3 regions of the Cupriavidus sp. SK-4 genome follow, and region 1 is predicted to be linked to each of the others. Evidence: predicted binding sites of a transcription regulator. Region 1 holds the regulator's gene; each other region holds the start of a gene.
What was found. Region 1 encodes sigma-54, which starts transcription at its own class of promoters, with help from an activator protein. Its sites were predicted from a motif close to TGGCANGNAANCTGCTTT; they were not measured.
Positions count from the first base shown of each region.

Region 2: a site for sigma-54 is predicted at 1,751-1,768, ahead of CF68_RS32040 (PQQ-dependent methanol/ethanol family dehydrogenase). Genes of this name have one in related genera too.
Region 3: a site for sigma-54 is predicted at 1,863-1,880, ahead of CF68_RS16940 (ethanolamine ammonia-lyase subunit EutB). Genes of this name have one in related genera too.

Region 1 covers NZ_JFJW01000098.1:61,697-64,939, forward strand. The annotation lists gene hpf (ribosome hibernation-promoting factor, HPF/YfiA family) at 250-600, opposite strand; gene CF68_RS21350 (RNA polymerase factor sigma-54) at 649-2,130, opposite strand; gene lptB (LPS export ABC transporter ATP-binding protein) at 2,266-3,066, opposite strand; partial or broken gene CF68_RS38550 (lipopolysaccharide transport periplasmic protein LptA) at 3,135-3,243, opposite strand, start outside.
Region 2 covers NZ_JFJW01000168.1:534-3,776, forward strand. The annotation lists gene CF68_RS32040 (PQQ-dependent methanol/ethanol family dehydrogenase) at 1-1,686, opposite strand, end outside; gene CF68_RS32045 (quinoprotein relay system zinc metallohydrolase 1) at 1,888-2,859, opposite strand; gene CF68_RS32050 (quinoprotein dehydrogenase-associated SoxYZ-like carrier) at 2,856-3,243, opposite strand, start outside.
Region 3 covers NZ_JFJW01000078.1:37,216-40,458, reverse strand. The annotation lists gene CF68_RS16950 (FadR/GntR family transcriptional regulator) at 99-770, shown strand; gene CF68_RS16945 (AI-2E family transporter) at 816-1,853, opposite strand; gene CF68_RS16940 (ethanolamine ammonia-lyase subunit EutB) at 2,057-3,243, shown strand, end outside.

The DNA of each region.
Region 1 (3,243 bases):
GCGGGGCACGGCCAGGATTCCCTCTCTTTGTATGGCGCAGCATACACCTTGGCGCAGCGCTTGCGAACACTCTTGCCCGTTCGGGTGAAAAGCGTTGGCTCCGGCGCCACAGCCGGGCCGCACCGCCAGTGCGGGCGCGGCATGCCGGCGGCAATCCGGAACGCGAGGGCGCAAAAAAGCCGCGCTTCGTTGCGCGGCTTGCCTGTTCAATCCTGATTCAGCAGCCCGCTGCGGGGCTGCCGGGCACGGTCATTGCTGCATTTGCGCTGCGGCCATCTGGTACTTGACCGCTTCGCGGTCGTGGCCTTGCACGCGATCCTTGTAGCGGATCACCTGACGGTCCAGCTTGTCGACGAGTGCGTCGATCGCTGCATATAGGTCTTCGTGATGCGCCTCGACAAAGATGTCCTTGCCCTTGAGATGTAGATTGATTTCTGCGTACTGACGCCGGTCCTTTTCCTTGTGGTTGTCGACAGAGAGCAGCACGCTAACGCCAATGACCTGATCGAAATGCCTGACGATTCGCTCCAGCTTCGTTTCCACGTACTCACGCAGAGGGGGCGTGATGTCCAGGTGGTGTCCACTGATCTTGAAGTTCATAGCGCTTCTCCTTCTGAAAGAGCCTCACCAGGCAGGCGGTGGGCTCGGCTACAAAGACTTGCGGAGATTGACTGCGGGGATCTTCAGGGCTTCGCGATACTTGGCAACAGTGCGGCGCGCAACAACAAAGCCTTGCTCACCCAGCAGTTCGGCAATGCGACTGTCGGAAAGGGGATTCCTCGGGTCTTCGGCTCCTATCAGTTGCTTGATCAAGGCGCGGATGGCCGTTGATGAAGCCGCGCCACCGGTTTCGGTGGACACGTGGCTGCCGAAGAAGTACTTCAGTTCGAAAGTACCCATCGGCGTTGCCATGTATTTATTGGTCGTCACCCGGGAGATGGTTGACTCGTGTAAACCCAGTGTATCGGCAATCTCCCGCAAAACCAAGGGGCGCATGGCGATTTCGCCGTGACTGAAAAAGTTCTTTTGACGCTCGACAATGGCCTGCGAGACACGCAGGATTGTGTCGAACCTCTGCTGGATGTTCTTGATCAGCCAGCGCGCCTCCTGCAGCTTCTGCTGCAGCCCGGCCGTGCCGGACTCACCCTTCGCGCCACGCAGGATTTGTGCATACATGTCATTGATGCGCAGCCTCGGCATCACATCCGGATTGAGCTGCGCGATCCAGCCGCCGCCACCCTTGCGCACGAACACGTCCGGCACCACGAAGTCGGCCTCCGGGCGGCTGTGTGCATGGCCGGGGTAGGGCGCCAGCGAGCGGATCAGTTCGTGTGCGGACTTCAGCGCCACTTCATCGACCTGCAGCGCCTTCTTCAGCCGCGTGTAGTCGCGTACTGCGAGCAACTCCAGGTGGTTGGTGACGATGTTCAGCGCCAGTTCGCGCTGCGGGTGCGTCAGGCGCCGCAACTGCAGGGCCAGGCACTCGGCGGCGTTGCGCGCGCCCACGCCGGGCGGGTCGAAGCTCTGCAGCAGCGTGAGGATGGCGTGGACTTCGTCGATCTCAAACTCGAGTTCTTCCGGCAACTCCGTGCAGATCTCCTCAAGCGATGCGCTCAGGTAGCCATCGTCGTCGAGCGATTCGATCAGGAAGATGGCCAGGCCCTTGTCGCGCGCCGAGATCTTTAGCGGCGTGAGCTGCTCCATCAGGTACTCGCGCAGCGTGGGCTCGGCTTCGCGCAGCTGCATCGGTGTTTTTTCGTCCTCGTCGCCCTGGGGGCGGCGCGCAAAGTCGTCCAGGCTCCAGTCGCCGCTGCCATAGTCGTCGCCGTTGCCGCTGTCGCCATAGCTGTCATCGTCACCCGCGCCGTCGGCGCGGGCGTCGCCATTGCCCTGGGGCTCTGCCGGGGCGGGCGCCGGTGCGCTCTGCAGGTTGACCGAGCCGTCGGCCGCCACGCGCAGCGGGCTTTCGATCCAGTCGTTCTCGCGCTCGAGCAGCGGGTTTTCCGTCAGCGCCTGTTCGACCTCTTGCTGCAGTTCCAGCGTGGAGAGCTGCAGCAGCCGGATCGACTGCTGCAGTTGCGGGGTCAGGGCCAGATGCTGGGAAAGGCGGAGCTGTAGCGACGGTTTCATGCGACCTATTCTATGCGCATCTTTCCGTTGTTGGAACGGAAATTGCTATCGCTTGTGCGGTCCGATCGCCGCTGGCTGTGGGAGGGCCCACGCGCGTCCGCGAAGAGGCCTGCCGCTCGCGGGCAGGCCGCTAAATCACATGCGGAAGTTCTCGCCCAGGTAGACACGCCGCACTGCGTCATTGGCGATGATTTCCTCGGGCTGGCCCGCGGCCAGCACCGTGCCTTCGCTGATGATGTAGGCGTGGTCGCAGATGCCGAGCGTCTCGCGCACGTTGTGGTCGGTGATCAGCACGCCGATATTGCGCGCCTTAAGGAAGCTGACGATGCGCTGGATCTCGCCCACGGCGATCGGGTCCACGCCGGCGAAGGGCTCGTCCAGCAGGATGAAGCGCGGTGACGACGCCAGCGCGCGCGCGATTTCCACGCGGCGGCGCTCGCCGCCCGACAGCGACAGCGCCGGGTTGTTGCGCAGGTGCGCGATCTGCAGGTCGTCGAGCAGCGAATCCAGGCGGCGCTCGATCTCGGCCTTGGCCAGCGGCTTGCCGTTGCTCACCTGCAGCTCCAGCACCGCGCGGATGTTCTCTTCGACGTTGAGCTTGCGGAACACCGAGGCTTCCTGCGGCAGGTACGACAGCCCCATGCGCGCGCGCTCGTGGATCGGCAGGCCGCTGATGTGGTCGCCGTCGAGCACGATATCGCCTTCGTCCAGCGCCACCAGGCCCACGATCATGTAGAACGATGTGGTCTTGCCCGCGCCGTTGGGCCCGAGCAGGCCGACCACCTCGCCGCTCTTCACGTCGAGCGAGACGTCCTTGACCACCGTGCGCGAGCCATAGCGCTTCTTCAGGTGGCGCACGACCAGCGTGCTGCCGCCGGCAAGGACGGTGGAGGCTTCGACGGAAGGCTTGTCGGCGATGGTTGCGGTATCGGTCATTGGCACAGTCTGGCGTTCAGGCGTTTCTGGCGCCGGCCGCATGCGATGCACGCAGCCGGCGCCAGGCGTCAGGGTTTGTTGGCAGGCGCGGGTGCCGGCTTCAGGTCCAGCGGCGAACCGGCGCTGCCCGTGGCACCGGCCTTCTGGTCCTGGCGCGGCGACAGCACCGCGCGCACG
Region 2 (3,243 bases), on a different contig from region 1:
GCGCTTGGCCACCTCGCCGCCCCACAGCGGCACCGCGCCACCCCAGCCGGACACCACGGCCACGTACTGCTCGCCGTTCTCTTCCCAGGTGACCGGGGGCGCCACCACGCCGCTGCCGGTCTGGAACTGCCACAGCTCCTTGCCGGTCCTGGCGTCGGCCGCCTTCAGGTAGCCTTCCGGCGTGCCCCAGAACACCAGCCCGCCGGCGGTGGTCATCACTCCGCCCCACAGCGGCGCGCTGTTCTTGACCTCCCACATGATCTTGCCGCTCTTGGGGTTGATGGCCCGCAGCGTGCCGATATAGTCCTCGTTCAGCGGCTGGATGGTGAAGCCCGCGCCCAGGAAGGCAGCGCCCTTCTTGTAGCTGATGGGCTCGTTCCAGATATCCATGCCCCACTCGTTGGCGGGCACGTAGAACAGGCCGGTCTGCGGGCTGTAGGCCATCGGCTGCTGGTTCTTGCCGCCAAGGAAGCCCGGCGCGGCAAACACGGACTTGCCCTTCTTCTCGTCGCTGCCGGCGGCAGGGTCGCCGGGGCGGCCTTCGGCGATGTAGTTCGGTCGGCCGCTCTTCAGGTCGATGCCGGTGGCCCAGGTGATCTTCTTGACGAAGGGGAAGGCGTTGACCAGCTTGCCGCTGGCCGCGTCGTTGACGTAGAAGAAGCCGTTGCGGTCGGCCTTGCCGCCCATGCGCTTGCCGTCCAGGTCGAAGGTCACGAACTCATTGACGCCATCGAAATCCCAGCCGTCGTTCGGGGTGTTCTGGTAGTGCCAGGCGATCTTGCCGGTGGCGGGATCCAGCGCCACCGTCGAGGCCGAGTAGAGGTTGTCGCCCTTGCGGATATGGCTGTTCCACGGCCCCGGATTGCCGGTGCCGAAGTACACCAGCCCGGTGGCCGGATCATAGGTGCCGCCCAGCCAGGTGGCGGCGCCGCCGGTCTTCCAGGTCTCGCCCGGCCAGCTTGCATTGGCGGTGCCGGTCACGCCGTTCTCGGTCTTGTTGCCGTCCTTGTCGTACTTGTAGCCCATATGGCCTTCGACCACCGGCCGCGACCACACCAGCTGCCCGGTCTTGGCATCGCGTGCGTCGACCCGGCCCACCACGCCGAACTCGCCGCCCGAGATGCCGGTCAGCACCATGCCCTTGACGATCATGGGCGCCGCCGTGTACGAATAACCGGCGGCATAGTCCTCCAGCTTCTCCTTCCACACCACCTTGCCGGTCTTCTGGTCCAGCGCCACCAGTTGCGCATCGAGCGTGCCGAAGATCACCAGGTTGTCGTAGAGTGCCGCACCGCGGTTCACCACGTCGCAGCACGGCATGATGCCTTCGGGCAGCCGGTGCTCATACTTCCAGAGCTTGCGCCCGGTCTTCACGTCCAGCGCATAGATGCGCGAATACGAGGCCGTCACGAACATCTTGCCGTCATGGATCAGCGGCTGCGATTCCTGCCCGCGCTGCTTCTCGCCGCCAAACGAGAACGACCACGCCGGCACCAGTTGCCCGACGTTCTTCGTATTGATGCGCGACAGCGTGGAATAGCGCTGGCCTTGCGGGCCCATTCCCCACGACAACACATCGCCGGGGCTCTTTGCGTCGTTCTCGATCATGGCATCGGTCACTGCCGCCTGCGCGGCCAGACTGGCCGCGGCAGCCGCAACCGCCATCACTGCTCGTAACGTCCTCATTGCCATCTCCTCTCTTGTTTTGGGTTTCCCTGGTGCGCCACTGCGCCACACACCAGACATGCCTTTGGCAATTCCCATGCCAGTCGCATCCCCGCACCAGAACGCCGGTTGCGGCCCCGTTGCGTGATGCCAGCCGTGCCAGCGCGCAACACTGCGTTGCAGCTGCTCCAGAATTGAACAGCCCGCCACGGCTGGCCAGCGTCAGTGGCCAAGCGCGCTTTCCTCGCGCGCCGGGTAGAGATGTCCTACGTTGCGCAGGTACTCCGCGGGCATCGCGGCCCAGTGCGCATAGGGCTGCGGCACCGGCATCGCCATGACCTCGGCCAGGTCCCGCCCCTGCGCCGCGGCCTCGCGCAGGCGCGTATCCAGCCATTGCAGGTAGCCGCGCGTCTGCGCGATGGCCTCTGTGCCGCCGCCGGCCGCAGGCACTGGCCCGTGGCTGGGGACCAGCACGCGCGCCCCGCTGTCGGCCAGCAGCGCCTGCAGCCGGTCCAGGCTGGCCAGCCAGCGGCCGATATCCGCGTGCGGCGTGGTCGGAATGCGTTGCCGGAATACCAGCCCGCCGGCAAAGACCACGCCCGCGCTGTGGTCCAGCACCACCAGGTCGTCGCTGGTATGGCCGTCCAGGCGCACCAGCTCCAGCGTATGGCGCCCGATCGTGCGCCGGCCCGGCGCCAGCGCGTGGGCAGCCGGCGCGGGCTCGGTGCCGCGCATCCAGTCGCCGCACAAGCGGTAGAGGTTGTCGGCATAAGCGGCGCCCTCGCGCCGCGCCCCGTCGATGGTGCCGGCCAGGGCGCTGCCGCCCACATCGGCATAGGCCTGGTTGCCGAAGAAATAGTCGGGATGCAGGTTCAGGTTCAGCACCAGCCGCACCGGGGCGGCCGTGACCGATGCAATCGCCTTGCGCTGCTGCTCGCCATACAACCGCGACGGGCCGGTGTTTATCACCACCACGCCGTCGCCGGTGTCGATAAACGCGGTATTGATGATGTTGCAGCCGTTGCCGGGCGCGAAGTCGGCATTGGCGCCTTCCAGCAGCCACACGCCCGCGGCGATCTCGCGCGGGGCCAGGCGGTAGTCAGGAGGCTGCAGCGCGGCCTGCTGGGCGAATGCCGGCGGCACGGGCTGTCCCGCCAGGCATAGCAGCAACCACAGTAGCAATCGTCGCTTCATGGAGGCACCCGCGCCGCGATGCGGTTGCCGTTGTTGTCGTGGCCGGCCACCGTCATGCCCGGCGGCACGGCATCGCGCAGGTCGAAGGAGAAAATCGGGTTCTCGGCAACCGGCTCATGCAGCGTCAGTCGCAGCAGCGGCTGCCGGGCCGCGTCGGCCAGGACCAGGGTCTCGATATGGAACGCCGGGATGCCCGCCGCCAGGCCGGTATCCATCGGATGCATCACGCGCAGCCGCACGCGCGCCGCGGCCCCGCCGAAGCCCGGGAACACGCGCGCGTCCACGCGGTTGAGCGTGCGGCTCCAGCTGCCGTCGCGGCGCGTGGCGCCGGGCACCGTGCAGCCCCCGCCGCCGGCATCGACCAGCACGCTGCCGACATGCCAG
Region 3 (3,243 bases), on a different contig from region 1:
TCTGCCCGGCGACCCGCGCAAGCTCAGGAGCGAGGACACACGGCATGACGGCAGCGGCAGCAAGGCACGGGCGTACCCGCGGACGCGTGGAGTCGGTCATGCGCCGGATCGAGACCGCGCTGCTCGACGGCACCTGGCCGCCCGGCACGCGGCTGCCGGCCGAACGGGTGCTGGCCGGGCAATACGAGGTGGCGCGCAACACCGTGCGCGAGGCGATCCAGCGCCTGGCCGCGCGTGGCCTGCTGCAGAGCCGGCGCGGTGCCGGGGTCTACGCCACCGACCAGCTGCGCGCCGGCATTGCCTCGCCCTGGGGCCAGCTGGTGGCCGACCACCCCGCGCTGCGCGACGACATCCTGGAATTCCGCCGCGTGCTGGAGGGCGCGACTGCGTATTTTGCGGCGCTGCGCGCGGATGCCGCCGACGTCAAGCGCATCCGCGCCCTGATGGCTGAACTGGAACGCGCGCGTGCCGCCGACGACAAGCAGGCAGAGGCCGATGCCGATGCGCAGCTGCATGACGCCATCGCCCAGGCCTCGCACAACACCATGTTCCTGCACCTGCATACCAGCGTGATCGGCATGCTTCGCGAGCACATCACCATCAACGGCACCGGCCTGCGCGAACAGGACGACGGCGCGTCAGACCTGCTGTTGCTGCAGCACCGCACGCTGTGCGATGCGATTTGCGCGCGCCGCCCGGAAGAGGCGCGCACCGCCATGCAGACCCATATCGACTTCGTGCGCAGCCGGGTGGAGCAGGACGGCGCCTGAGCCGGCATTGGTCCTACCACCGCCGCGGCGAGCCGGCTGCGGCACTCAGATCAGCCCGGCGCCGGCCAGTTCCCGCTTCAGGTAGGCGTAGAAGATCGGTCCGGCGATCACGCCCGGGATGCCGAACAGCGTTTCCATCAGCAGCATCACCATCAGCAGTTCCCACGCCGCGGCCTGGATGCGCGCCCCGATGATGCGCGCGTTCAGGAAGTACTCCAGCTTGTGGATCACCACCAGGAACACCAGCGACGCCACCGCGATCGGCAGTGACACCGACAGCGAGGCCACCACGATGGCCGTATTGGAAATCAGGTTGCCCAGCACCGGCAGCAGCCCGGCAATGAAGGTGATCACCACCAGCGTCTTGGTCAGCGGCAGGTGCACGCCAAAGAGCGGCAGCACCAGCAGCAGGTAGATCGCCGTCAGCACGGTGTTGATGGTGGAGATCTGGATCTGCGCGAAGATGAACTGCGAGAACGCCTGCTGCAGCGTGCGTGCGCGCGCCACCAGCGCCGCGGCCAGCGGCCGGCGGTTGGGCCGCGCCACCGCGCGGTACAGCGCCACCATCGCGCCGATCACCAGCCCGATCAGGATATGCACCAGCGTGCGCAGCACCTCGGCGCCCAGCTTCTGCGCCATCGCAGCATGCTCGCGCAGCGTCTCGATCAGCGTGTTGGCCAGTTCGTCCACGCCGTTGGGCAGCGCATCGCTGAGCCACGGCGGCATCTGCTCGCGCGAGCGGTCGATGATGTCGGCCACATGGTTGAGCAGCCCGTCCAGGGTATTGCCCTCGCCGCTGACAAAGCGCACCAGCAGCCAGCCCGCCAGCGTCAGCCCCAGCAGGATCAGCGCCGACAGGATGGCCACGGCCAGCGCGTCGTGGCGCTGGTGCAGGCGCTGCAGGCGCGGCGCCAGCACGTCCACCAGCGAGTACAGCAGCAGCCCGGACAGCAATGCCGCCACCAGGTTGGCGTGGAGCACGGTCCACAGCGCCAGGGCGGTCAGCAGGTAGGCGACGGTGCCGACGCTGTACCACGCAGCCGGCAGCAGGCGCGGGGTGGTGGTCGGGTCGGGGTCTTTCATCGGGGTCTCCGGCATGCAATTTGCTCAAATTTATTCTGAATTCTCGCTGATCCAGATGTTGTTCCTGAGTCAGGCCGTGTGCGCTGAGGCGATGTTGGCATCACGGCACACGCAAAGGCTGTCTATATTAGGGGGAATCGCGCCCGGCAAGGCGCCCGGCGCACCGCTGTCATCGTTTTCCCCAGAGTCCAGGAACGGAACGCATGGCCTACACCCACACCATCGGCACCCACCGCCACGTCTTTGCCGACCTGCGCACGCTGCTGGCCCGGGCCAGCCCGGCGCGCTCCGGCGACGCGCTGGCGGGCGTTGCCGCGGCCAGCGAGCAGGAGCGGATGGCCGCGCGGCTGGCGCTGGCGGAGGTGCCGCTCAAGCAGTTCCTGACCGAGGCGCTGGTGCCGTACGAGGACGACGAGGTCACGCGCCTGATCCTGGACCGGCACGATGGCGCGGCCTTTGCCGCCATCGGCGCCACCACCGTGGGCGACCTGCGCAACTGGCTGCTGCTGCATGAAACCGACAGCGCCACGCTGGCGCGGGTGGCGCCGGGCGTCACCCCGGAGATGGCCGCCGCGGTCAGCAAGCTGATGCGCAACCAGGACCTGGTGGCGGTGGCGCGCAAGTGCCAGGTGGTGACGCGCTTTCGCAGCACGGTGGGGCTGCCGGGCCGGCTCTCGGTGCGGCTGCAGCCCAACCACCCGACCGACGATCCCAAGGGCATTGCCGCGTCGATCATCGACGGGCTGCTCTATGGCTGCGGCGATGCCACCATCGGCGTCAACCCGGCTTCGGACAACCTGGGCGCCATCGTCTCGCTGCTGCGCATGATCGACGAGCTGCGCAGCCGCTTCGACATTCCCACGCAATCCTGCGTGCTGACCCATGTCACCAACACCCTGCGCGCGATCGGGCAGGGCGCGCCGGTGGACCTGGTGTTCCAGTCCGTGGCCGGCAGCGAGCGCGCCAATGCGGCCTTCGGCATCAGCCTGTCGCTGCTGGCCGAGGCGCACGACGCCGCGCAGGCGCTGGCGCGGGGCACCGTTGGCGACAACCTGATGTACTTCGAGACCGGGCAGGGCAGCGCGCTGTCGGCCAATGCGCACCACGGCGTCGACCAGCAGACCATGGAGGCGCGCGCCTACGCGGTGGCGCGCGCGTTCTCGCCGCTGCTGGTCAATACGGTGGTGGGCTTTATCGGACCCGAATACCTGTACGACGGCAAGCAGATCATCCGCGCCGGTCTGGAAGACCACTTCTGCGGCAAGCTGATGGGGGTGCCGATGGGCTGCGACGTCTGCTACACCAACCATGCCGAGGCCGACCAGGACGACATGGACACGCTGCTGACGCTGTTCGGCGTGGCCGGCATCAATTTCATCATGGGCGTGCC